One region of the uncultured Sphaerotilus sp. genome, then DNA from elsewhere that is predicted to be linked to it. Evidence: predicted binding sites of a transcription regulator. Region 1 holds the regulator's gene; each other region holds the start of a gene.
The links. Region 1 encodes sigma-54, which starts transcription at its own class of promoters, with help from an activator protein. Its sites were predicted from a motif close to TGGCANGNAANCTGCTTT; they were not measured.

Region 1 (5,318 bases):
GGATCAAGAAGCTGCCGGCCGACGTGGCCTTCCGGCGCGTGCACGTGGGCTTCCGCCCCGCGTTCGAGCCGCAGCAGCGCTTCTACGCCACGCTGGAGGCCCTCGGTCTGGTCGAGCAGATCCACCGCAAGGTCTTCTACGCGATCCACCAGCAGGGCCAGCGGCTCGACAAGCCGGAGGCCCTGATCGAGTTCGCGGTGCAGAACGGGGCCGACAAGGCCAAGTTCACCGAGATGTACAACTCCTTCGGCATGCAGAACAAGGTCCGCCAGGGCAAGCAGCTCTCCGAGGCCTACAAGATCGACGGGGTGCCGGCGCTCGGCATCCACGGTCGCTACTACACCTCGCCGTCGCTGGCCGGCGGTGACAACACGCCCGAGCAGGAGGGCCAGGTCCGCGCGCTGGCACTGACCGACCAGCTCATCGCCAAGGTGCGCAAGGTCGGCTGAGCACGCGCCGCAGGCACCCAGGACCGACCACCGGGCCCGCGACAGAAGATGTCGCGGGCCCGGTCGCTTCTGGCTAGAATGAATGCAATTTCCATGCCTTGACCCCAGGGCTTTCCGGGGACCGTGTTCCATGCTGCCTGCCGTTTCCGTGCTGTTGTCCCGACATTCCGGCCTGATGCTCTTGCTGGGCGCCCTGCTGGCGGGGTTCGGCCTGCCGGCACATGCCGAAAAGGCCGACAGCGAGCAGGCGCTTGCTTTTGACGCAGGCCGCATGGTGCTGGACGGCAAGCGCAAGATCCGCACGCTCAGCGGCGGTGTCGAGATCACCCGCGGCACCCTCGTGCTCAAGGCGGCGCAGATCGAGCTGAAGGAGACCGCGCAGGGCCAGTTCGCCACGGCGACCGGTGCCGCCGGACAGGTCGCCACCTTCCGCCAGAAGCGCGAAGGGCTGGACGAGATCGTCGAAGGCCAGGCCCGGCGCATCGAATACGACACCGTCACCGAGACCGTGCGCTTCATCGACCAGGCGCAGGTGCGGGTGCTGCGCGGTGGCGTGCCGGCCGACCAGGTCACCGGCCAGACCATCGTCTACAACCATGCCCGCGACGTGTTCGAGGTGCAGGGCGGCGGTGTCGCTGGCGCCGCTGCGACGGCAGCGGGTGGCGGGCGCGTCAAGGGTGTGGTGACGCCGCGCAAGTCCAACAGCCCTACCAGCCCCGCCAGCCCGGCACCCGAGTCCACCAGCCCGGAGGCCCCCCGTTGACCGACACCCGCAGCTGCCTGGAAGCCGAGGGCCTGCAGAAGCGCTACGGCGCCCGGCTGGTCGTCAAGGACGTCCACCTCTCGGTGCGCAGCGGCGAGGTGGTCGGGCTGCTCGGGCCGAATGGCGCTGGCAAGACCACCAGCTTCTACATGCTGGTCGGGCTGGTGCGGGCCGACGCGGGCAGCATCCGCATCGACGGTGCCGAGGTGCAGCGCCTGCCCATCCACCAGCGGGCGCGGCTCGGGCTGTCCTACCTGCCGCAGGAGGCCTCGATCTTCCGGCGCCTCACGGTCGAGGAGAACATCCGCGCCGTGCTGGAGCTGCAGCACGACGAGAACGGCCGCCCGCTCGGCGCCGCGCGCATCGAGGTGCTGCTGGACGGCCTGCTCCACGACCTGTCGATCGAGCGGCTGCGCGCCAGCCCCGCCCCGGCCCTCTCGGGCGGCGAGCGCCGGCGGGTGGAGATCGCCCGGGCGCTGGCCACGCAGCCGCGTTTCATCCTGCTGGACGAGCCCTTTGCCGGGGTTGATCCGATTGCGGTGATCGAGATCCAGCGCATCATCGGATTCCTCAAGGCGCGTGGCATCGGCGTGCTGATCACCGACCACAACGTGCGCGAGACGCTGGGCATCTGCGACCGCGCCTACATCATCAGCGAGGGCCGTGTGCTGGCCGAAGGGACGCCGGCGGCGATCGTCGACAACCCGGACGTGCGCAAGGTCTACCTCGGCGAACACTTCCGCATGTGACTCCGACCCCGGTCCCGACCCCATGAAACCATCCCTGCAGGTCCGCCTGTCGCAGCACCTGGCGCTGACGCCACAGCTGCAGCAATCGATCCGGCTGCTGCAGCTCTCGACACTGGAGCTGCACCAGGAAGTCGAGCAGATGCTCGAAGCGAATCCCTTCCTGGAAGTCGATGAAGAGGGTGTTGCCCAGGACCGGCCCATGGCGGATGCCACCCTGGCTCCGCCCGAGCGCAGCGCCAGTGCCAGCGACGACTGGGATGGCGGCGACAGCACAGCCACCGCGACCAGCACGACCTCCGAGGCCGAGACGCCCGGCGTCGACCAGCTCGACTTCAACAGCAGCGCCAGCGACAGCAACGACTGGGACTCCGGCAGCGAGCGCGAAGACTACGACAGCCTCTCGGACGTGTCCGGTGCGCGCAGCAACGGCGTCGAGGACGAGGACGGCGACTGGAGCGAGCGCTCCAGCCTCACCGAAAGCCTCAACGACCACCTGCGTGGCCAGCTGCTCGGGATGCGGCTTGCGAACGAGGACATGCTGCTGGTCGAAGCGCTGATCGACTCGCTCAACGAGGACGGCTACCTGGCCGACGCCCTGGAAGACATCGCCGAGCGGCTGGCCATCGAGCTGTCGATCGGCGACACGCCCGGCGACGAGGAAGCCGCTGCGCTGCGCGAGGAGCTGATCGACCGGCTGCGCTGCGCCCTGGGCTGGCTGCAGAACCTGGAGCCCTGCGGTGTCGGGGCCCGCGATCTGGGCGAATGCCTGGTGCTGCAGCTGCGCGAATGCGACCGCACCGAGGCGCAGCGTGTGGCCATGCTGATCTGCCAGGGCCACCTGGAGCTGCTGGCGCGGCGCGACATGAAGAAGCTCACGGCCGCCACCGGCGCCGACGAGGACGACATCCGCGACGCCCAGTCGCTCATCCTCACGCTGGAGCCCAAGCCGGGCCGGCGCTTCGCCCGTGCCGAGGCCAACATCGTCGTGCCGGACGTGATCGTGCAGAAGGCCGGCCGCGGCTGGCGCGTCGTGCTGAATCCGGACGTGATGCCCAAGCTGCGCATCAACGACCTCTACGCCCAGGTCCTGCGCCAGCACCGCAGCCAGCGCCAGGGCGACGCCGGCGGCGCGACCCTGGCGGTGCGCCTTCAGGAGGCGCGCTGGTTCGTCAAGAACATCCTGCAGCGCTTCGACACCATCCAGCGCGTCTCGCAGGCCATCGTCGAGCGCCAGAAGGGCTTCTTCACCCACGGCGAGATCGCGATGAAGCCGCTGGTGCTGCGGGAGATCGCCGACGAGCTGGGCCTGCACGAGTCCACCATCTCGCGCGTGACCACCGCCAAGTACATGAACACGCCCTTCGGCACCTTCGAGCTGAAGTACTTCTTCGGCTCCTCGCTGAACACCGAGGCGGGCGGCAATGCGTCGAGCACGGCGGTGCGCGCGCTGATCAAGCAGTTCGTTGCCGCCGAGGACCAGAAGAAGCCGCTCTCCGACAGCCAGCTCAGCACGATGCTGGAAGAACAGGGCATCCAGGTCGCACGCCGCACGGTGGCCAAGTACCGCGAGGCGCTCAAGATCTCGCCGGCCAATCTGCGCAAGGCGATCTGACCGGACGGTTGCTGCCCGCGCACCAATCCGGGGCGGCCTGAAGCGGCGCTGCGCATGTCTGCGGGCGGGGTCCGGTAGTTACCCCGACAGACCTTGGTGCGTGGCGGTGGCGGGTGGCTCCGGGGGCGTGATCGAATCTGCGATCTGGCCGGCACGGCCCATGCAATGGAGGTACACCTAGGAGACCGCCATGCACGACCCAGTCCGCCACCAGATTGCCAGCCGCATCCACGATCTGCTCATGCACGAGATGGGCGAGGATGTGGACATCCACCTGATGCTCGGCCCGCCCGAATACGCCCGCGCGGTGCTCAGCCTGTGCCGGGCCTGCGGCAGCGCAGAGCTGGGCCGGTTGGCCGAGCAGTTCCTGATGACCCAGACGCCGCTGGCGCCTCTGCGGGCGGCCGCTGTCAGTCCTGCGCTGTCGACACGCCGCTGAAACGCTGCACCAGCCCCCGCAGCAGCGCCCGCACGTGGCGCAGCAGCCAGAAGGTCAGTCCCAGCATCACCACCACGGCCACGCCGAGCCCGACCGCGGCCCACATCGGCTGGACCCACGACAGCCACAGCATCGCCGGCACCGCAGCATCCCCTGCCAGCGACAGCCCCCAGTTGCTGAAGGGTTCGGGCGAGGTGTTGAACGCCGCCCGCGTCGTCGTCTTGGCCACATGCGCGGTGGCCGCCAGCGAGCCGCCGAGCACGGCCGCGGCCATCGACCAGCTGCCTTCGTCGCCACCAAAGACCGACGCCGCCAGCGCCGCCCCCGCCGGGATGCGCACGAAGGTGTGCAGCAGGTCCCAGAAGGAGTCGAAGCCGGGGATCTTGTCGGCGAAGAACTCGGCCGCCAGCATCAGGCCGCTCGCGCCCAGCACCACCGGCTGCTGCAGCCAGAGCAGCCCGCCCGGCAGCGGGATCCAGCCCAGGTGCCCGGCCAGCCCGGTGCAGAAGAGCACGGCGTACAGCCGCAGCCCGCTGGCCCAGCCCAGCGTGGCGGCGATCGACATCAGCTCCGGGGTGCCGAGGGCAGCGGTCATGGCGGCGTTCCTGTGGTGGAGAAAATCGCCGCGATGGTAGCCGGGTGCTGCCGCGGGTGCAGCGCCCGGCGGGCCGTGCTCAGCCCGGGTTCAGCGCGGTCGGATCGACCAGCGCGGCCAGGGCGCGCAGGAACCGCGTCAGCCGCGGGCCTTCGAGGAAGACGTCGGCGTTCGGCCCGTCGACCAGGCCGACGAAGCACTCGCGTCCGGCGTCGGTCTGCTGGGCGTCCACCAGACGCGACTCGATGCTGTCGTCCACCAGCACGTGGTGCACGGCCACCAGCCGCACGCGGTCGGTGCGGTGCACGCGGCTCAGGCGCTGCATCAGCAGGGCCGGGTTCCACGGGCGGTCGAGGTGGACGATCGCCGTGGCCGCGTGGCGCAGGCCAAGCTGCCCACCGCGGTCGTCGTCGTTGCACAGCAGCACGCGCAGCTCCGGCGCCTGCTGGAACTCGCCGATCAGCGCCCGCCGGGCGTCGCCGACCAGCTCGGGATGGAGGCGGCGGAAGGTGGTGCCGCGCGCCTCCAGAGCCGTGCCCAGCGCGTCGAGCGCCGCCGGCCATTGGCTGAACACGACCACCTTGGTCTCGGGCGTGCCCAGGGCCATGTCGATGGCTTGCAGGGCGGCGTCGATCTTGCCGTCCTGGCCGCACTGGCGCAGCGCGTGCAGCGTGCGCAGCAGCTGGCGCTGCTCGCTGCTGCCGAGGAACT
Region 2 (5,318 bases), on a different contig from region 1:
GCACGGTGGCGCGGCTGCTGGTCGGCCTGCATGCGCCGACCCGCGGTGAGGTGCGCATCGACGGCCAGCCGCTGCACGCGACGCTCGTCACGCCGCAGGGGCAAACATTGCGGCGGCGGCTGCAGATGATCTTCCAGGACCCGTATGCGAGCCTGAACCCGCGCTGGACGGTGGCGGACATCGTCGGCGAGCCGCTGCTGGAACATGGCCTGCTGACCGACCGCGCCGCGCTGCGCGAGCGGGCGGCCGAGTTGTTGACGCAGGTGGGGCTGGCCGGCGCGGACCTCGACCGCTTTCCGCACCAGTTCTCCGGCGGCCAGCGCCAGCGCGTCTCGATCGCGCGCGCGCTGGCGACCAATCCCGAGTTCCTCGTCTGCGACGAGCCGACCTCGGCACTGGACGTGTCGGTGCAGGCGCAGGTGCTCAACCTGATGAAAGACCTGCAGCGCGAGCGCGGGCTGACCTACCTCTTCATCTCGCACAACCTCGCAGTGGTGCGGCATGTGAGCGATGTAGTCGGGGTGATGTACCTCGGGCGGCTGGTCGAGGTGGCGGACAAGCGGACCTTGTTCCGCCAGCCGCGCCATCCCTACACGCGGATGCTGCTCGACGCGATTCCCGACATCCACATGAGCGGCCGCGCTAGAACGCCGGTGCAGGGCGAGGTGCCCGACGCGCTGAATCCGCCGGCGGGCTGTGCGTTCAATCCGCGCTGTCCGCATGCGAATGCGCGGTGTCGGGCGGAGCGGCCGGTGTTGACCGAGGTGGATGGGGTGCGCGTGGCGTGCCACGCGGTGGAAGAGCGGCGGATCTGAGGCGTCCCGCCGCCACGCCGCTCGCTTTCCCGTCATTCCCGCGAAAGCGGGAACCCACGGTCAGCGCAACGGGTGGGTCCTCGCGTTCGCGAGGATGACGGTGTGGGTCAGCGGCGCAAGGCGCGCGCGCACTCGCTCGCCAGCCCCGGCCCCCGGTAGATCAACCCGGTATACACCTGCACCAGATCCGCCCCCGCTGCGCGCTTGGCCTTCGCGTCCGCGCCGCTGAGCACGCCGCCCACGCCGATGATCGGATACGCGCCGCCCAGCTCGGCGCGCAACTGGCGGATCACCGTGTTGCTCGCCTCGAACACCGGCGCGCCCGAGAGTCCGCCCGCTTCCGCCGCGTGCTTCATTCCCTTCACCGCATCCCGCCCGATGGTGGTGTTGGTGGCGATCACGCCGTCGATGCCGTTGTTCTTCAGCGTTGCGGCGATCACCTTGACCTGCGCCTCGTCGAGGTCGGGCGCGATCTTCACGAACATCGGCACCGTGCGGCCGTGCTCCTTGGCGAGCTGTAGCTTGCGTGCTTGCAAGGCCGACAGCAGCGCGTCCAGCGCCTCGTCGCTCTGCAGTGCGCGCAGGTTCTTGGTGTTCGGGCTGGAGATGTTGACGGTGACGTAGTCGGCGTGCGGATAGACACCGGCCAGTCCGATCAGGTAGTCGTCGACGGCGTTCTCGATCGGCGTCACGGCGTTCTTGCCGATATTCAGCCCGAGGATGCCGCCCGCGCGGCGGAAGCTGGTCGCGCGCTTGACGTTGGCGAGGAAGCTGTCCAGCCCCTCGTTGTTGAAGCCCAGCCGGTTGATCAGCGCATTGGCTTCCGGCAGGCGGAACATGCGCGGCTTCGGGTTGCCGGGCTGGCCCTTCGGGGTCACGGTGCCGACCTCGATGAAGCCGAAGCCCATCGCGCCGAGGCCGTCGATGCAGCGGCCGTTCTTGTCCAGCCCCGCGGCCAGCCCGATGCGGTTCGGGAACTTCAGCCCCGCCACCGTCACCGGATCACTGACACGGCTGTGCGCCCAGAGGCATTGCAGCGGCGTGTTCTGCAGGCGCGCGATGGAGTCGAGCGTCAGTTCGTGGGCGGCTTCCGGGTCGAGTCCGAACAGGAAAGGGCGGGTGAGGGCGTAGGGAACGAGGGCCATAATCGTGCGATTGTCCCCGATTCAATGCCTGCCCCTGCGCACCCCACCATGACCCAAGACGAACTCAAGGCCCTCGTCGGCCAGGCCGCCCTCCAGTACGTGCAACCCGGCTCCGTCGTCGGCGTCGGTACCGGCTCCACCGTCAACAAGTTCATCGACGCCCTCGCCACGGTCAAGGACACGGTCCGCGGCGCTGTGTCGTCCTCCGTTGCCAGCACGGCGCGGCTGCAGGCGCACGGCATCCCCGTGTTCGACGCGGCCGAGGTGACCTCGATCCCCGTCTACATCGACGGCGCGGACGAGATCGACGCGGCCGGGAACATGGTCAAGGGCGGTGGTGCGGCGCTGACCCGCGAGAAGATCGTCGCCGACCTGGCCGAGCGCTTCATCTGCATCGCCGACGAGAGCAAGCTGGTCGACGTGATGGGCCGCTTCCCGCTGCCGGTCGAGGTGATCCCGATGGCGGCGGCGCAGGTCGCCCGGCGTTTTCAGGCGGCCTACGGCGGCGACGCGACGCTGCGCGCGGGCGTCGTGACCGACAACGGCAACCACATCCTCGACGTGCGTGGCCTGCAGATCACCGACCCGCTGGCAATGGAGACCGAGGTCAACCAGTGGCCGGGCGTCGTCACGGTCGGCATCTTCGCCAGGCACAAGGCGCGGGTCTGCCTGCTGGGCACGGCCAGCGGCGTGCGCACCATCACGTACTGAGTTCCGCACGGTTCTGCCCTGTTGCGGTGCAGGAACCTCGGGTAAGCACTGGCACGCAACTCGCTACGAAGGGATGAAAGTTGACCGACTGGTCAAGTTTCAGAGTTCCGAAGTCTCCGGAGTCCCTTCATGGCTGAGCACATCGTCCTGACGTCCCATCCCCAGCGGCGCGACCTGCTGAGCACCGAGGTGCACTGGGGTGCCGCCACCCCGGAGGCCCGCGGCCCGATCATCGCGAGCCTCACCAACCCGGCGCACCGCAACGCCATCGGCTCGCACTCGGGCGCCTACGCCGTCTACCGCGCGCTGGCCATCGCCTCCGGCAAGCTGCAGCGGCTGCACAAACCCGACCTGACCGACACCGCGCCCGCCGAGCCGATCGGCCCGCACCCGCAGTGGGCCGACCCCGAGAAGATCGTCTCCTTCGACCCCTGGGGCCACCGGGCCGGACAGGTCTTCAGCGCGCAGATCGCGCAGGGCATCGACGTCCGCCCGACCATCGCCGTCACCAAGGCGCACATCAACATGCCCGAGTTGCTGGCCGCGATCCAGTCCGGCCGGCTGGTGCCCGATGGCGACATCCTCAACGCCAACGGCGACGTGCGCGTCACCAAGGCGGCGATCGACCCGGTCTGGTACCTGCCGGGCATCGCCAAGCGTTTCGGCATCAAGGAAAGCACGCTGCGCCGCAACCTGTTCGAGCAGACCGCCGGCATGTTCCCGGAACTGGTCACGCGACCGGACCTGAAGGTGTTCCTGCCGCCGATCGGGGGCATGACGCTGTACTTCTTCGGCGACGTGAGCAAGCTCGGCCCGCCGGAAACCAAGGTGGCCTGCCGCGTCCACGACGAGTGCAACGGCTCGGACGTGTTCGGCTCGGACATCTGCACCTGCCGCCCGTATCTGGCGCACGGCATCGAGGTCTGCATCGAGATGGCGCAGCAGGGCGGTGTCGGCGTGGTGATCTACAACCGCAAGGAAGGCCGCGCGCTGGGCGAGGTCACCAAGTTCCTCGTCTACAACGCCCGCAAGCGCCAGGTTGGCGGCGACCGCGCCGAGACCTATTTCGAGCGCACCGAGTGCGTGGCCGGCGTGCAGGACATGCGCTTCCAGGAGCTGATGCCCGACGTCTTCCACTGGCTAGGCATCACGCGCATCGACCGCTGGGCCTCGATGAGCAACATGAAACACGACGCGCTGACGGCGCAGGGCATCGAGGTGGTCGAGCGCGTGCCGATCCCCGATGAGCTGATCCCCGCCGATGCGCAGGTGGAGATGGACGCGAAGAAGGCGGCGGGCTACTTCTCGACCTACACCCCCGACGCCGAAGAGCTGACCGTGGCGAAGGGCCGCGGGCTGGAGTCGTGATCATGGCGGCTTTGATTCCGAAACCTGATCGCTGGGGCGGCCCCGGCTGGCACACGCCCGTCCCGGCGGACCACCCGGCGACGCCGCTGCTGAGCGCGCGGGCGGTGCGCGCGCGCAGCCATGCGGTGCTGGACCACGTCGCGGCGGGGCGCTCGCTGCACTGGCGCTGGGAGCCGTCGCGGCTGGCGCAGACCGTCGCGGCGGTGGTCGAGACGACGCGGGCGAGTTACCCGGACCTGCGCGTGCCGGTTCACAGCCGGTGGCGCCATTTCGAGGCGGGCGGCGCTGATCGCTGGGTGGCGCTCGCCGACGCGGTGGGGTTGGCGGGAGAGGCGCAGCGGCTGGAGCGCGCCCGGGTGCGCATCGACCTTGTGATCCCGAGCGTGCTGCTCGATGCGGGGGCGGGCGCGGCCTGGCACTACGACGACGCGGCGCACGGCCAGCGCCTGTCGCGTTCGGAAGGGCTGGGCGTGGCGAGCTTCGACTGGTTCGCGCGTGGCGGCTGGTCGGCGGACGCCACGGCGCTGCTGCGTACCGACGCCTCTGCGCTCGCCGCGGTGACGCCCGACGCGCTGGCTGGTGCGTTCCAGGTGCGCGCCGACAACCCGCTGGTCGGGCTGGATGGCCGCGCCGCGCTGCTGCGGCGGCTCGGCGAGGTGATGGCGGCGACGCCCGCAGTGTTCGGTATCCCCGCGCGTTTGGGGAACCTGCTCGATTTCCTGCTGATGCAAGCTGAAGGCGACCGAATCGATGCGGATGTCGTGCTTGGCACCTTGCTGCGCGCGCTGGGCCCGGTGTGGCCGGGGCGCTTGTCGCTGGAGGGTGTGAACCTCGGCGACTGCTGGCACCACCCGGCGACCGCCGATGGCTGGATGCCGTTCCACAAGCTGACGCAGTGGCTGACGTACTCGCTGCTGGAGCCGCTGGCCGACGCGGGCCTGAGCGTCACCGGGCTGGACGCGCTGACCGGTCTGCCCGAGTACCGCAACGGCGGGCTGCTGCTGGACACCGGTCTGCTGATTCCGGCGTCGGGGGCGTTGCCGACCATGCTGCTGTCGGTGGATGATCCGGCCATCGTCGAGTGGCGGGCGGTGACGGTGGCGGCGCTGGACCTGATCGCTGAAGGGGTCCGGGCCACGCTGGGGCTGTCGGCCGAGGCGTTTCCGCTGGCGTGTGTGCTGGAAGGTGGTACCTGGGCGACCGGACGCCGACTCGCCGCCGCCCGCCGACCGGGGGGCGCGCCGCCGCTCAACATCGCCAGCGATGGCACCGTTTTTTG
Region 3 (5,318 bases), on a different contig from region 1:
CGCGCAGCGCGACGAAGGTGCCCTTCTTGGTCGGGAAGGACATCCCGACGTTCTCGATGCGCAGAAAGCGCTGACTGCGCTCGTCCAGGGAGGTGGTGCTCATGGTGCGGGTCCTCTCGAAAGCTCAGGGAGTCTTGGAATCAGGGAGTCAGGAATAGTCGAAGCGGCGGGCAATGGCCACCAGCAGCGCTTCGAGCGCCACGCCCACGGCGCCGATGACGAAGATGGCGATCAGGATGTGCGCGACGTTGAGGTTGTTCCACTCGTCCCACAGCCAGAAGCCGATGCCCTGCCCGCCGGTCAGCATCTCGGCCGCCACGATCACCAGCCACGCCGTGCCCACCGCCAGCCGCACGCCGGTCAGCATGTAGGGCAGCACGGCCGGGAACAGGATCTTGCGCATGATCGTCAGCTCCGACAGGTTCAGCACACGGGCGACGTTGAGGTAGTCCTGCGGCACCTGCCGCACACCGACCGCCGTGTTGATCACCATCGGCCAGATCGAGCAGATGAAGATCGTCCAGATCGCCGCCGGATTCGCCGCCTTGAACACCATCAGGCCGATTGGCAGCCAGGCCAGCGGCGACACCGGGCGCAGCAGGCTGATGATCGGCTCCAGCATCTGGTTCAGGAAGTTGAAGCGCCCGATCATGAAGCCCAGCGGAATGCCCACCAGCGCCGCCAGACCGAAGCCCATGCCCACCCGCTGCAGCGAGGACAGCACATTCCAGCCGATGCCCTGGTCGTTCGGGCCGTTGACGTAGAACGGATCGGCGAACAGCTTGACCGCCGCGTGCCACACCGGGATCGGGCCGGGCAGCTGCTTGTCGCCGCTGTGCGCCACCGCCTGCCAGACCAGCAGCAGCACCAGGAAGCCCAGCACCGGGGCGGCGAAGCGCGCCATCGTCTTCAGGCGCTGGGCCCGTGCCATGGCCACGACCTGGGCCTTGAGTCGTGCCTGGGCGGCGGCATCGACCACGGGCGCTGCCGTGGCAGCGGTCACGGGAGTGGCCACACCGTCGGGTGCACCGCTGGCCGACAGGGGCAGGGTCATGGCGTTCATCGAATTCTCCTGGGGTGGATGGGGCATGGCGGCAAGCTCCAGGGCGCCCGCTCAGGCCGCCTTGATCTTGAACGAGGCGGCGTACTTGGCCGGGTTCGTGCCGTCCCACACCACGCCATCGCTCAGCTTGCTGCTGCGCAGGTCGCTCTTGGGCACGTTGATCTTCAGTTGCGCGGCGGCTTCCTTGTAGAGCGCCGTCTGGTTGATCGCCTTGGCCACGCCGAGGTAGTCCGGGTCGCTCTTGAGCAGGCCCCAGCGCTTGTGCTGGGTCAGGAACCACATGCCATCCGACAGGTAGGGGTAGTTCACCGCGCCGTCGTTGAAGAACTTCATGTGGTTCGGGTCGTCCCAGGTCTTGCCCATGCCGTTCTGGTAGCGGCCCAGGATGCGCTGGTTGATCGCGTCCACCGAGGTGTTCACATAGGACTTCTCGGCGATCGTCTCCGCCATCTTCATCTTGTTCTGCAAGCCGGTGTCGATCCAGCGGCTGGCTTCGAGCACCGCCATGACCATGGCGCGCGCCGTGTTCGGGTTCTTCTGGACGAACTCGGCGGTGCAGCCGAGCACCTTCTCGGGGTGGTCCTTCCAGATGTCCTGGGTCGTCGTCGCGGTCACGCCGATGCCGTCGATGATGGCGCGGTGGTTCCAGGGCTCGCCGACGCAGAAGCCGTCCATGTTGCCCACGCGCATGTTGGCGACCATCTGCGGCGGCGGCACGGTGATGACCTTGGCGTCCGACATTGGGTTGATGCCGTTGGAGGCCAGCCAGTAGTACAGCCACATCGCGTGGGTGCCGGTCGGGAAGGTCTGCGCGAAGGTGTATTCGCGCGGCTCGGCCTTCATGACCTTGGCGAGCCCTGCGCCGTCCACCGCGCCCTTGTCGGCCAGCTTCTTGGACAGCGTGATCGCCTGGCCGTTGTTGTTGAGGGTCATCAGCACCGCCATGTCCTTCTTCGGGCCGCTGACGCCGAGGTGGACACCGTAGACCAGACCGTAGAGCACGTGCGCCGCATCCAGCTCGCCGTTGACCAGCTTGTCGCGCACGGCGGCCCAGGACGACTCCTTGGACGCGATGATCTTGATGCCGTACTTCTCGTCGAATTTCAGGACCGAGGCCATCACGACGGAGGCGCAGTCGGTCAGCGGGATGAAACCGATGCGGACTTCCTTCTTCTCGGGCGCGTCCGAGCCAGCGGCCCAGGCACCGCCGGGCAGGGCGACCGCGCTGCCTGCGGCCGTCACGGCGGCGGCACGCTGGATGAAGTCGCGTCGGGACGGGTTGACAGGAAACAGGGGCGTCGTCATGTGCAGTTCTCCGGGCCCCGCGGGGGCCGATTCGGGCAAAAAAAAGCGGCGTCACGATCGTTGATCCGACCCCCCGGCTTGCACCGGAAGAATCGGGACGATCGGACGCCGTTGTCCAAAATGTCCCACCTAGTGAGCCCCCGTGGCCGGAGACTCGCAGAAGGTATTGCAGGGACCGTGCCAGCCTGATTCCGCCCCTGAACACACGTCCAGCCATGCTGCATCGCACCATCGGCACGCAAAACACCCTCCACTCGCACCGGAACGGTGCGCATCAGACACATCTCGATGCATGAACACCCCGTTTTCTGCGGGTTCCCCCCAACTGACGTTTACGTAAACGTCAATGGACAATCAGCGTCCATGTCCTGATGCCCTGCGCTTCCCCCGCTGTTCCCCCGCCCTGCCCCAAACGGAGTCTTTCGATGACCGACCTGTCCGCCGACTACAAGGCCCTTGCCAGCTACCGCCCGACGAACAAGGTGCGTTTCGTCACCGCCGCGAGCCTGTTCGACGGCCACGACGCGGCCATCAACATCATGCGGCGCATCCTGCAGGGCATGGGCACCGAGGTGATCCACCTGGGCCACAACCGCTCGGTGGATGAAGTGGTCACCGCCGCGCTGCAGGAAGACGTGCAGGGCATCGCGGTCAGCTCCTACCAGGGCGGCCACGTCGAATACTTCAAGTACATGGTCGAGCTGCTCAAGGCCCGTGGCGGCGCGCACATCCAGGTCTTCGGCGGTGGCGGCGGCGTGATCGTGCCGGCCGAGATCCGCGACCTGAGCAGCCACGGCGTGCGCATCTTCAGCCCCGAGGACGGTCAGCGCATGGGGCTGCAGGGGATGATCGGCGAGATGGTGATGCGCTGCGACAAGGACCTGTCCAGCTACGCCCCCACCGACCTCGGCGCCCTGCAGGGCCACACCGAAGCCGCCTGGCGCTCGCTCGCCCAGCTCATCACCGCGCTGGAAAACGGCCAGGCCGACGCCGACCTCGTCGCCGCCGTCCATGAAGCCGCCAAGGCCTGCAAGACCCCCGTGCTCGGCATCACCGGCACCGGCGGCGCGGGCAAGTCCAGCCTGACCGACGAGCTGATCCGCCGCCTGCGCCTGGACCAGGACGACAGCCTGCGCATCGCCGTCATCTCGATCGACCCCTCGCGGCGCAAGAGCGGCGGCGCCCTGCTTGGCGACCGCATCCGCATGAACGCCACCGGCCCGTGGTCCAAGGGCCCGCGCGTCTACGTGCGCAGCCTCGCCACGCGCGACACCGGCTCGGAAGTCTCGGCCGCGCTGCCCGAGGTGCTGGCCGCGGCCAAGGTCGCCGGCTTCGACCTCATCATCGTGGAGACCTCCGGCATCGGCCAGGGTGACGCGGCGATCGTGCCGTTTGTCGACGTGCCGATGTACGTGATGACGCCCGAGTTCGGCGCCGCCAGCCAGCTGGAGAAGATCGACATGCTCGACTTCGCCGAGTTCGTCGCCATCAACAAGTTCGACCGCAAGGGCTCGGCCGACGCGCTGCGCGATGTCGCCAAGCAGGTGCAGCGCAACCGCGAGGCCTTCACCGTGATGCCGGACCAGATGCCGGTATTCGGCACCATGGCCAGCCGCTTCAACGACGACGGCGTGACCGCGCTCTACCAGGCGCTCAAGGTCCGCCTCGGCGAACTCGGCCTGTCCCTCGCCGAAGGCCGCCTGCCGCTGGTCAACACCCGCCACAGTACGCACCAGACCCCCATCGTCCCGGCCGCCCGCACCCGCTACCTCGCCGAGATCGCCGACACCGTGCGCGGCTACAAGGCCAAGGTGCGCCAGCAGGCCCGGCTCGCCCGCGAGATCCAGCAGCTGCGCGCCAGCGCCACGATGTTCCGGCAAGCCAATCCCGCCAAGAGCCGCGGCGTCGACGCCCTGGGCGCCCTCGCCGAGGAACGCGAAGCCCGGCTCGACCCCGGCGCGAAGAAGCTGCTCGGCATGTGGCCCGAGATGCAGCGCGCCTACGCCGGTGACGAATACGTCGTGAAGATCCGCGACAAGGAACTGCGCACCAACCTGGTCCACACCACGCTGAGCGGCAACAAGATCCGCAAGGTCGCCCTGCCCGGCTACGAGTGCCACGGCGAGCTGCTCAAGTGGCTGATGCTGGACAACGTGCCCGGCAGCTTCCCGTTCACGGCCGGCGTGTTCGCGTTCAAGCGCGAAGGCGAAGACCCGACGCGCATGTTCGCGGGCGAGGGCGACGCCTTCCGCACCAACCGCCGCTTCAAGCTGGTGTCCGAGGGCATCCCCGCCAAGCGCCTGTCCACCGCCTTCGACTCGGTGACGCTGTATGGCGCCGACCCCGATCCGCGCCCGGACATCTACGGCAAGGTCGGCAACTCCGGCGTGAGCATCGCGACGCTGGACGACCTGAAGGTGCTGTATTCAGGCTTCGACCTGTGCAGCCCGACGACCTCGGTGAGCATGACGATCAACGGCCCGGCGCCGAGCATCCTGGCGATGTTCATGAACGCGGCCATCGACCAGCAGCTCGACAAGTTCAAGGCCGACAACCACCGCGACCCGACGGCTGACGAGGCGTCGAAGATCAAGGCGTGGGTGCTGGCGAATGTGCGCGGCACGGTGCAGGCCGACATCCTCAAGGAAGACCAGGGCCAGAACACCTGCATCTTCTCGACCGAGTTCAGCCTCAAGGTGATGGGCGACATCGCCTCGTACTTCGTCCACCATGACGTGCGCAACTTCTACTCGGTGTCGATCAGCGGTTATCACATCGCCGAAGCCGGCGCGAACCCGATCAGCCAGCTCGCCTTCACGCTGTCAAACGGCTTCACGTTCGTCGAGGCGTATCTGGCGCGCGGGATGCACATCGACGACTTCGCGCCCAACCTGTCGTTCTTCTTCTCGAACGGCATGGACCCGGAATACACCGTGCTCGGCCGCGTCGC
Region 4 (5,318 bases), on a different contig from region 1:
CGCCGTTGGTGAACACCATCGGCCGCGGCAGCGCCGCCAGCCGCGCGGGCAGGTCCTCGCGCCGGCAGAGCTTGTCGAAAAAGGCGGGCAGGTCGGGCAGGGCGGGCAGGGCAGGGGCGTCGTTCATGGGGCGGGATTGTCGCCGCAGTTACTGCCGGTGGCCGGGGCGGCGGCTAGAGTGCCCGCAGTCCGCCCCACACCACCACGGAGACCGCCATGACCACGTCCACCACCGCTCCCGCTGCCCCCGTCCTGCGCCTGCACGGCTTTGCCCTGTCCAACTACTACAACAAGGTCAAGCTGGTCCTGCTGGAGAAGGGGCTGCCTTTCGAGGAGGTCGTGGTGCTGCCGCGGGGCGGCGAGGACGTGCTGGTGAACTCCCCGCTCGGCAAGCTGCCCTATCTGGTCACCGCGCACGGCCCGCTGTGCGAGAGCGCGGCGATCGTCGACTACCTGGAGGCGGCCTATCCCGCGGTGCCGCTGGTGCCGGCCGACCCGTTCGGTGCGGCCAAGGTGCGCGAGCTGTCGCTGTTCATGGACATCCACCTGGAGCTGGTGGCGCGCATGCTCTATGCGCAGGCTTTCTTCGGCGGCAAGGTGTCGGACGGCGTGATCGCCAAGGCGCGTGGCCAGTTGCAGAAGAACATCGCCGCGTTCAAGCGCCTGGCGCGCTTTGCCCCGTACGTGGCGGGGGACACCTTCACGCTGGCCGACTGCACGGCGGTGGCGCACCTGCCGCTGGTGGCGATGTCGACCAAGCTGGTCTGCGGCGAGGACCTGCTGGCGGCGCAGGGCGTGGACTGGAAGGGCTACGTCAAGCTGATCGAGCAGCGCCCGACCGCGCAGAAGGTGGCCGCCGACCGCAAGGCCGACCAGCAGCGCGCCGCGCAACTGGCGGCGATGGGCAACGCGCCGGCCTGACGCGGCGCTCACCGGCCCGGCAAGGCGCGGCGCAACTGGATCGCCTCGGCGATGTGGCCGACCTCGGTGTCCATGGCGCCGGCCAGATCGGCCACGGTGCGCGCGACACGCATCACCCGGTGCAGGCTGCGGCCGGACCAGCCCAGCCGCGCGGCGGCGGTGTTGAGGAAGTTGGTCGCGGCCGACTGTGCGCGGCAGTGTTCCGCCAGCACGCCGGCTTCCAGTTCGGCGTTGCATACACCCTGGCGCGCGTGCTGGCGCTGCCGGGCGGCCACGACCCGCGCGGCGATGGCCTCGCTCGGCTCGCCATCCGGCGCCGAGGACAGCTCCTCTGGCGCGATGGCCAGCACCTCGACCCGCAGGTCGATCCGGTCCAGCAGCGGCCCCGACAGCCGGCCCTGGTAACGCGCGACGGCTTCGGGCGTGCAGCGGCAGGCGCGCATGGTCGAGCCGAGCATGCCGCAGGGGCACGGATTCATCGCCGCGACGAGCTGGCAGCGCGCGGGGAACTCGGCCTGCTGCGCGGCGCGCGAGATGGTGATGCGGCCGTTTTCCAGCGGCTCGCGCAGGGCCTCGAGTGCGGCGCGCGGGAATTCCGGCAATTCATCGAGGAACAGCACGCCGTGGTGCGCCAGTGAAATCTCGCCGGGGCGTGGCGGTGAGCCTCCGCCGACGAGGGCGACCGACGAGGCACTGTGGTGCGGGCACCGGAGCACGCGCGTCGACCAGGTCCCCGGGTCAAACCGCCCGGCCAGACTCAGCACCGCGGCCGACTCCAGCGCCTGCGTTTCCTCCAGCGGGGGCAAGAGGCCGATGAGGCGCTGGGCCAGCATGGACTTGCCGGTGCCGGGTGGACCGACCAGCAGCACGCTGTGCTGGCCAGCGGCGGCGATTTCCAGTGCCCGCTTGGCGACGGCCTGACCGCGCACGTCGCGCAGATCGGGCAGTGGCGCCGCCGGCCGGCCTGGTGGCGGCTGTGGGGCACGCAGCGGCACGCAGTCGTCGCCGGGCTGCAGCGCGTGGACGACGTCCATCAGGTGGTCCGCGCAGCGCAGCGCGAGGCCCGGCACGCGCGCGGCTTCCTCGGCGCTGGTACGTGGCAGCACCAGGGTGCGGCGTGCGCCGCCGCGTTGCAGCGCGAGCGCCATCGCCAGCGCGCCGCGCACCGGCCGCAGATCGCCCGCCAGCGACAGCTCACCGGCCAGCTCCAGCGTCTCCAGTGCTGCCGGGTCGATGTGGCCGGCGGCGGCGAGGATGCCGAGCGCGATCGGCAGGTCGAATCGGCCGCCCTCCTTGGGCAGATCAGCCGGTGCCAGATTCACGGTGATCCGCTTGTTGTGGGGGAATTCGAGTCCGCTGTTGTGCAGCGCGGCGCGCACCCGCTCGCGCGACTCCTTGACTTCGGTGTCGGCCAGACCGACCAGCGTGAAGCTGGGCAGGCCATTGGCGAGGTGGACCTCGACGGTCACCGCCGGGGCTTGCAGGCCGAGCAGGGCGCGGCTGTGGACGATCGCGAGTGACATGGTGGTGCGTGCCCCGGGTCGGAACGGTGCGGTGGAAGAGATGCTCCGCCCATTCTGCGCAGGTCCGCACAGTTCGGAACTCACCCTGATGGGGGTGTTGCACCTATGTGGTGCATTCCAGGGTCACCACATAGGTGCATTGCCGGGGTGGTGCACGCCCAGTGGATGGTCACCGGATGTTTCGAGACGTGGCACGGAAGATGCAGAAGGTTGCGGGTATCTGTTCCAACACCAGTCAACCAGTCAGAGCAACCAGGAGCTGCCATGAAGATGGTCACTGCCATCATCAAGCCTTTCAAGCTTGATGAGGTTCGAGAAGCCCTCAGCAACATCGGTGTGCAGGGCATCACCGTCACCGAGGTCAAGGGGTTCGGGCGCCAGAAGGGCCACACCGAGCTGTACCGCGGTGCCGAGTACGTCGTCGATTTCCTGCCCAAGGTCAAGGTCGAAGCCGCTGTGGACGACGCGGTCGTGGACCGCGTGATCGAGGCCATCGAAGGCGCTGCACGCACCGGCAAGATCGGTGACGGCAAGATTTTCGTGACGTCCCTGGAGCAGGTGCTGCGCATCCGCACGGGCGAAACCGGCAAGGATGCCCTGTGAGCGCTCGCCACAGGAACGAGGAGAACACCAAATGAAGAAGCTGATCGCGTGGTTCGCCGCGCTATTGACGGTCGTGGGCATGCTGGGCTTCGCGCCTGCAGCACTGGCCGCTGATTTCCCGGACGCGAAGGTGATGTTCGAGTCCGGCAAGGCGGAGGTGCCTGCGGACGCTGCGGCCTCCATGAAGGCCGTGGCCGATTTCCTGGCCGCCAACGCGGATGCCAAGGTGCAGCTGTCCGGGTTCGCGGACAACTCCGGTTCGCTGGAAGTCAACAAGGAACTGTCCAAGCAGCGCGCCCTCGCGGTGCGCGAGGCGCTGAAGGCGGCGGGCGTCGACGAAGCCCGCGTCGTGCTGCAGAAGCCCGAGGACATCACGGCCGGCGAGGGCGATGCTGCCCGCCGTGTCGAGATCACGCTGGCCAAGGTGGCGGCCGCTGCTGAAGCGGCGCCCGCCGCCTCGGACGCGGCACCGGCCCCCGCGCCGAAGATCGACAAGGGCGACACCGCCTGGATGATGCTGTCCACGCTGCTGGTCATCCTGATGACGCTGCCGGGTCTGGCGCTGTTCTACGGCGGCCTGGTCCGCTCGAAGAACATGCTGTCGGTGCTGATGCAGGTGATGGTGACGTTCTCGCTGATCGTCGTGCTGTGGTTCGTCTACGGCTACAGCCTGGCGTTCACCGAAGGCAATGCGTTCATCGGCGGCTTCGACCGGCTGTTCATGAAGGGCGTCTGGGACAATGTCGCTGGCACCTTCGCGCCTGCGGCCACGTTCAGCAAGGGTGTCTACATCCCCGAGATCGTGTTCGCTGCGTTCCAGGCCACATTCGCAGGCATCACCTGCTGCCTGATCGTCGGCGCCTTCGCCGAGCGCATCAAGTTCTCGGCCGTGCTGATGTTCATGGTGCTGTGGTTCACCTTCAGCTATGCGCCGGTCGCGCACATGGTCTGGTACTGGATGGGTCCGGATGCCTACGCCTCGAAGGAAGTCGCTGACGCGATGACCGCCAAGGCTGGCCTGATCTGGCAGTGGGGCGCGCTGGACTTTGCTGGCGGCACCGTGGTGCACATCAACGCCGCCGTGGCCGGTCTGGTCGGCTCCTACATGGTCGGCAAGCGCGTCGGCTATGGCCGCGAAGCCTTCACGCCGCACTCGCTGACGCTGACCATGGTCGGTGCCTCGCTGCTGTGGGTGGGCTGGTTCGGCTTCAACGCCGGCTCTGCCCTGGAAGCCAACAACTTCGCCGCGCTGGCGTTCATCAACACCTTCATCGCCACGGCGGGCGCCGTGCTGGCGTGGTGCATGGGTGAAGCGCTGATGAAGGGCAAGGCGTCGATGCTGGGCGCTGCTTCGGGTGCGGTGGCTGGTCTGGTGGCGGTGACGCCGGCAGCGGGCAACGTCGGCATCATCGGTGCGCTGATCATCGGTGTCATCGCCGGCTTCGTCTGCCTGTGGGGCGTGCATGGCCTCAAGCGCCTGCTGGGTGCCGATGACTCGCTGGACGTGTTCGGCGTGCACGGCGTCGGTGGCATCCTGGGTGCCCTGCTGACCGGCGTGTTCAACTCGCCGAACCTGGGTGGCCCGAGCGCCGTGGCCGACTGGGTGACCGTGGGCATGGTGGCTCCGGATGCCTACTCGATCGCTGCACAGGTGTGGATCCAGGCCAAGGCCGTGATGCTGACCGTCGTGTGGTCGGCCGTGGTCTCGGTGATCGCCTACAAGATCGTGGATCTGGTGATCGGTCTGCGTGTGCCGGAAGACGACGAGCGCGAAGGTCTGGACATCACCTCGCACGGCGAAACCGCCTACGCCAAGTGATCGTTTCCTGCTGATTGCCCTTCAAGGGGCCGCCTTCGGGCGGCCCCTTTTGTTTTGCCGCTGCACCCGCATCTGAAGACCTTCCTAGAATGGCCCTCATTCCCCTTTACAGCGCAGGTCACCCACCATGGTTCCCCATCTCGTCACCGCACTGACCGGCCCGATCAACGAGCTTGAAGCCCGCATCCTCGACTCCATGCCGGCCATCGAGCGCTGGTTCCGCCTGGAGTGGATGGAGCACACGCCGCCCTTCTACACCTCGGTCGATGTGCGCAACGCCGGCTTCAAGCTGGCGCCCGTGGACACCAACCTGTTTCCGGGCGGCTGGAACAACCTGACGCCCGAGATGCTGCCGCTGGCGGTGCAGGCGGCGATGGCGGCGATCGAGAAGATCTGTCCCGAGGCCAAGAACCTGCTGCTGATCCCCGAGAAGCACACCCGCAACACCTTCT

Region 2: AABN02_RS04215 (GTP cyclohydrolase II) is a predicted target of sigma-54. The motif match lies at 2,721-2,738, and genes of this name have one in related genera.
Region 3: AABN02_RS17715 (CmpA/NrtA family ABC transporter substrate-binding protein) is a predicted target of sigma-54. The motif match lies at 2,534-2,551, and genes of this name have one in related genera.
Region 4: AABN02_RS16545 (P-II family nitrogen regulator) is a predicted target of sigma-54. The motif match lies at 2,634-2,651, and genes of this name have one in related genera.

The regions. Positions count from the first base shown of each region.
Region 1 is NZ_CAWURG010000033.1:16,566-21,883, forward strand. Features, by position in the region: gene AABN02_RS12745 (thiol:disulfide interchange protein DsbA/DsbL) at 1-449, shown strand, start outside; gene lptA (lipopolysaccharide transport periplasmic protein LptA) at 580-1,212, shown strand; gene lptB (LPS export ABC transporter ATP-binding protein) at 1,209-1,961, shown strand; gene AABN02_RS12760 (RNA polymerase factor sigma-54) at 1,984-3,573, shown strand; gene AABN02_RS12765 (hypothetical protein) at 3,764-4,012, shown strand; gene AABN02_RS12770 (DUF4126 domain-containing protein) at 3,984-4,607, opposite strand; gene AABN02_RS12775 (DEAD/DEAH box helicase) at 4,687-5,318, opposite strand, start outside.
Region 2 is NZ_CAWURG010000012.1:4,193-9,510, forward strand. Features, by position in the region: gene AABN02_RS04200 (oligopeptide/dipeptide ABC transporter ATP-binding protein) at 1-815, shown strand, start outside; gene AABN02_RS04205 (quinone-dependent dihydroorotate dehydrogenase) at 923-1,960, opposite strand; gene rpiA (ribose-5-phosphate isomerase RpiA) at 2,009-2,671, shown strand; gene AABN02_RS04215 (GTP cyclohydrolase II) at 2,801-4,039, shown strand; gene AABN02_RS04220 (DUF1688 family protein) at 4,042-5,318, shown strand, end outside.
Region 3 is NZ_CAWURG010000049.1:875-6,192, forward strand. Features, by position in the region: gene AABN02_RS17705 (ABC transporter ATP-binding protein) at 1-103, opposite strand, end outside; gene ntrB (nitrate ABC transporter permease) at 149-1,054, opposite strand; gene AABN02_RS17715 (CmpA/NrtA family ABC transporter substrate-binding protein) at 1,115-2,368, opposite strand; gene icmF (fused isobutyryl-CoA mutase/GTPase IcmF) at 2,794-5,318, shown strand, end outside.
Region 4 is NZ_CAWURG010000045.1:43,768-49,085, forward strand. Features, by position in the region: gene rfaE2 (D-glycero-beta-D-manno-heptose 1-phosphate adenylyltransferase) at 1-127, opposite strand, end outside; gene AABN02_RS16535 (glutathione S-transferase) at 217-921, shown strand; gene AABN02_RS16540 (YifB family Mg chelatase-like AAA ATPase) at 930-2,444, opposite strand; gene AABN02_RS16545 (P-II family nitrogen regulator) at 2,709-3,047, shown strand; gene amt (ammonium transporter) at 3,079-4,866, shown strand; gene gshA (glutamate--cysteine ligase) at 4,994-5,318, shown strand, end outside.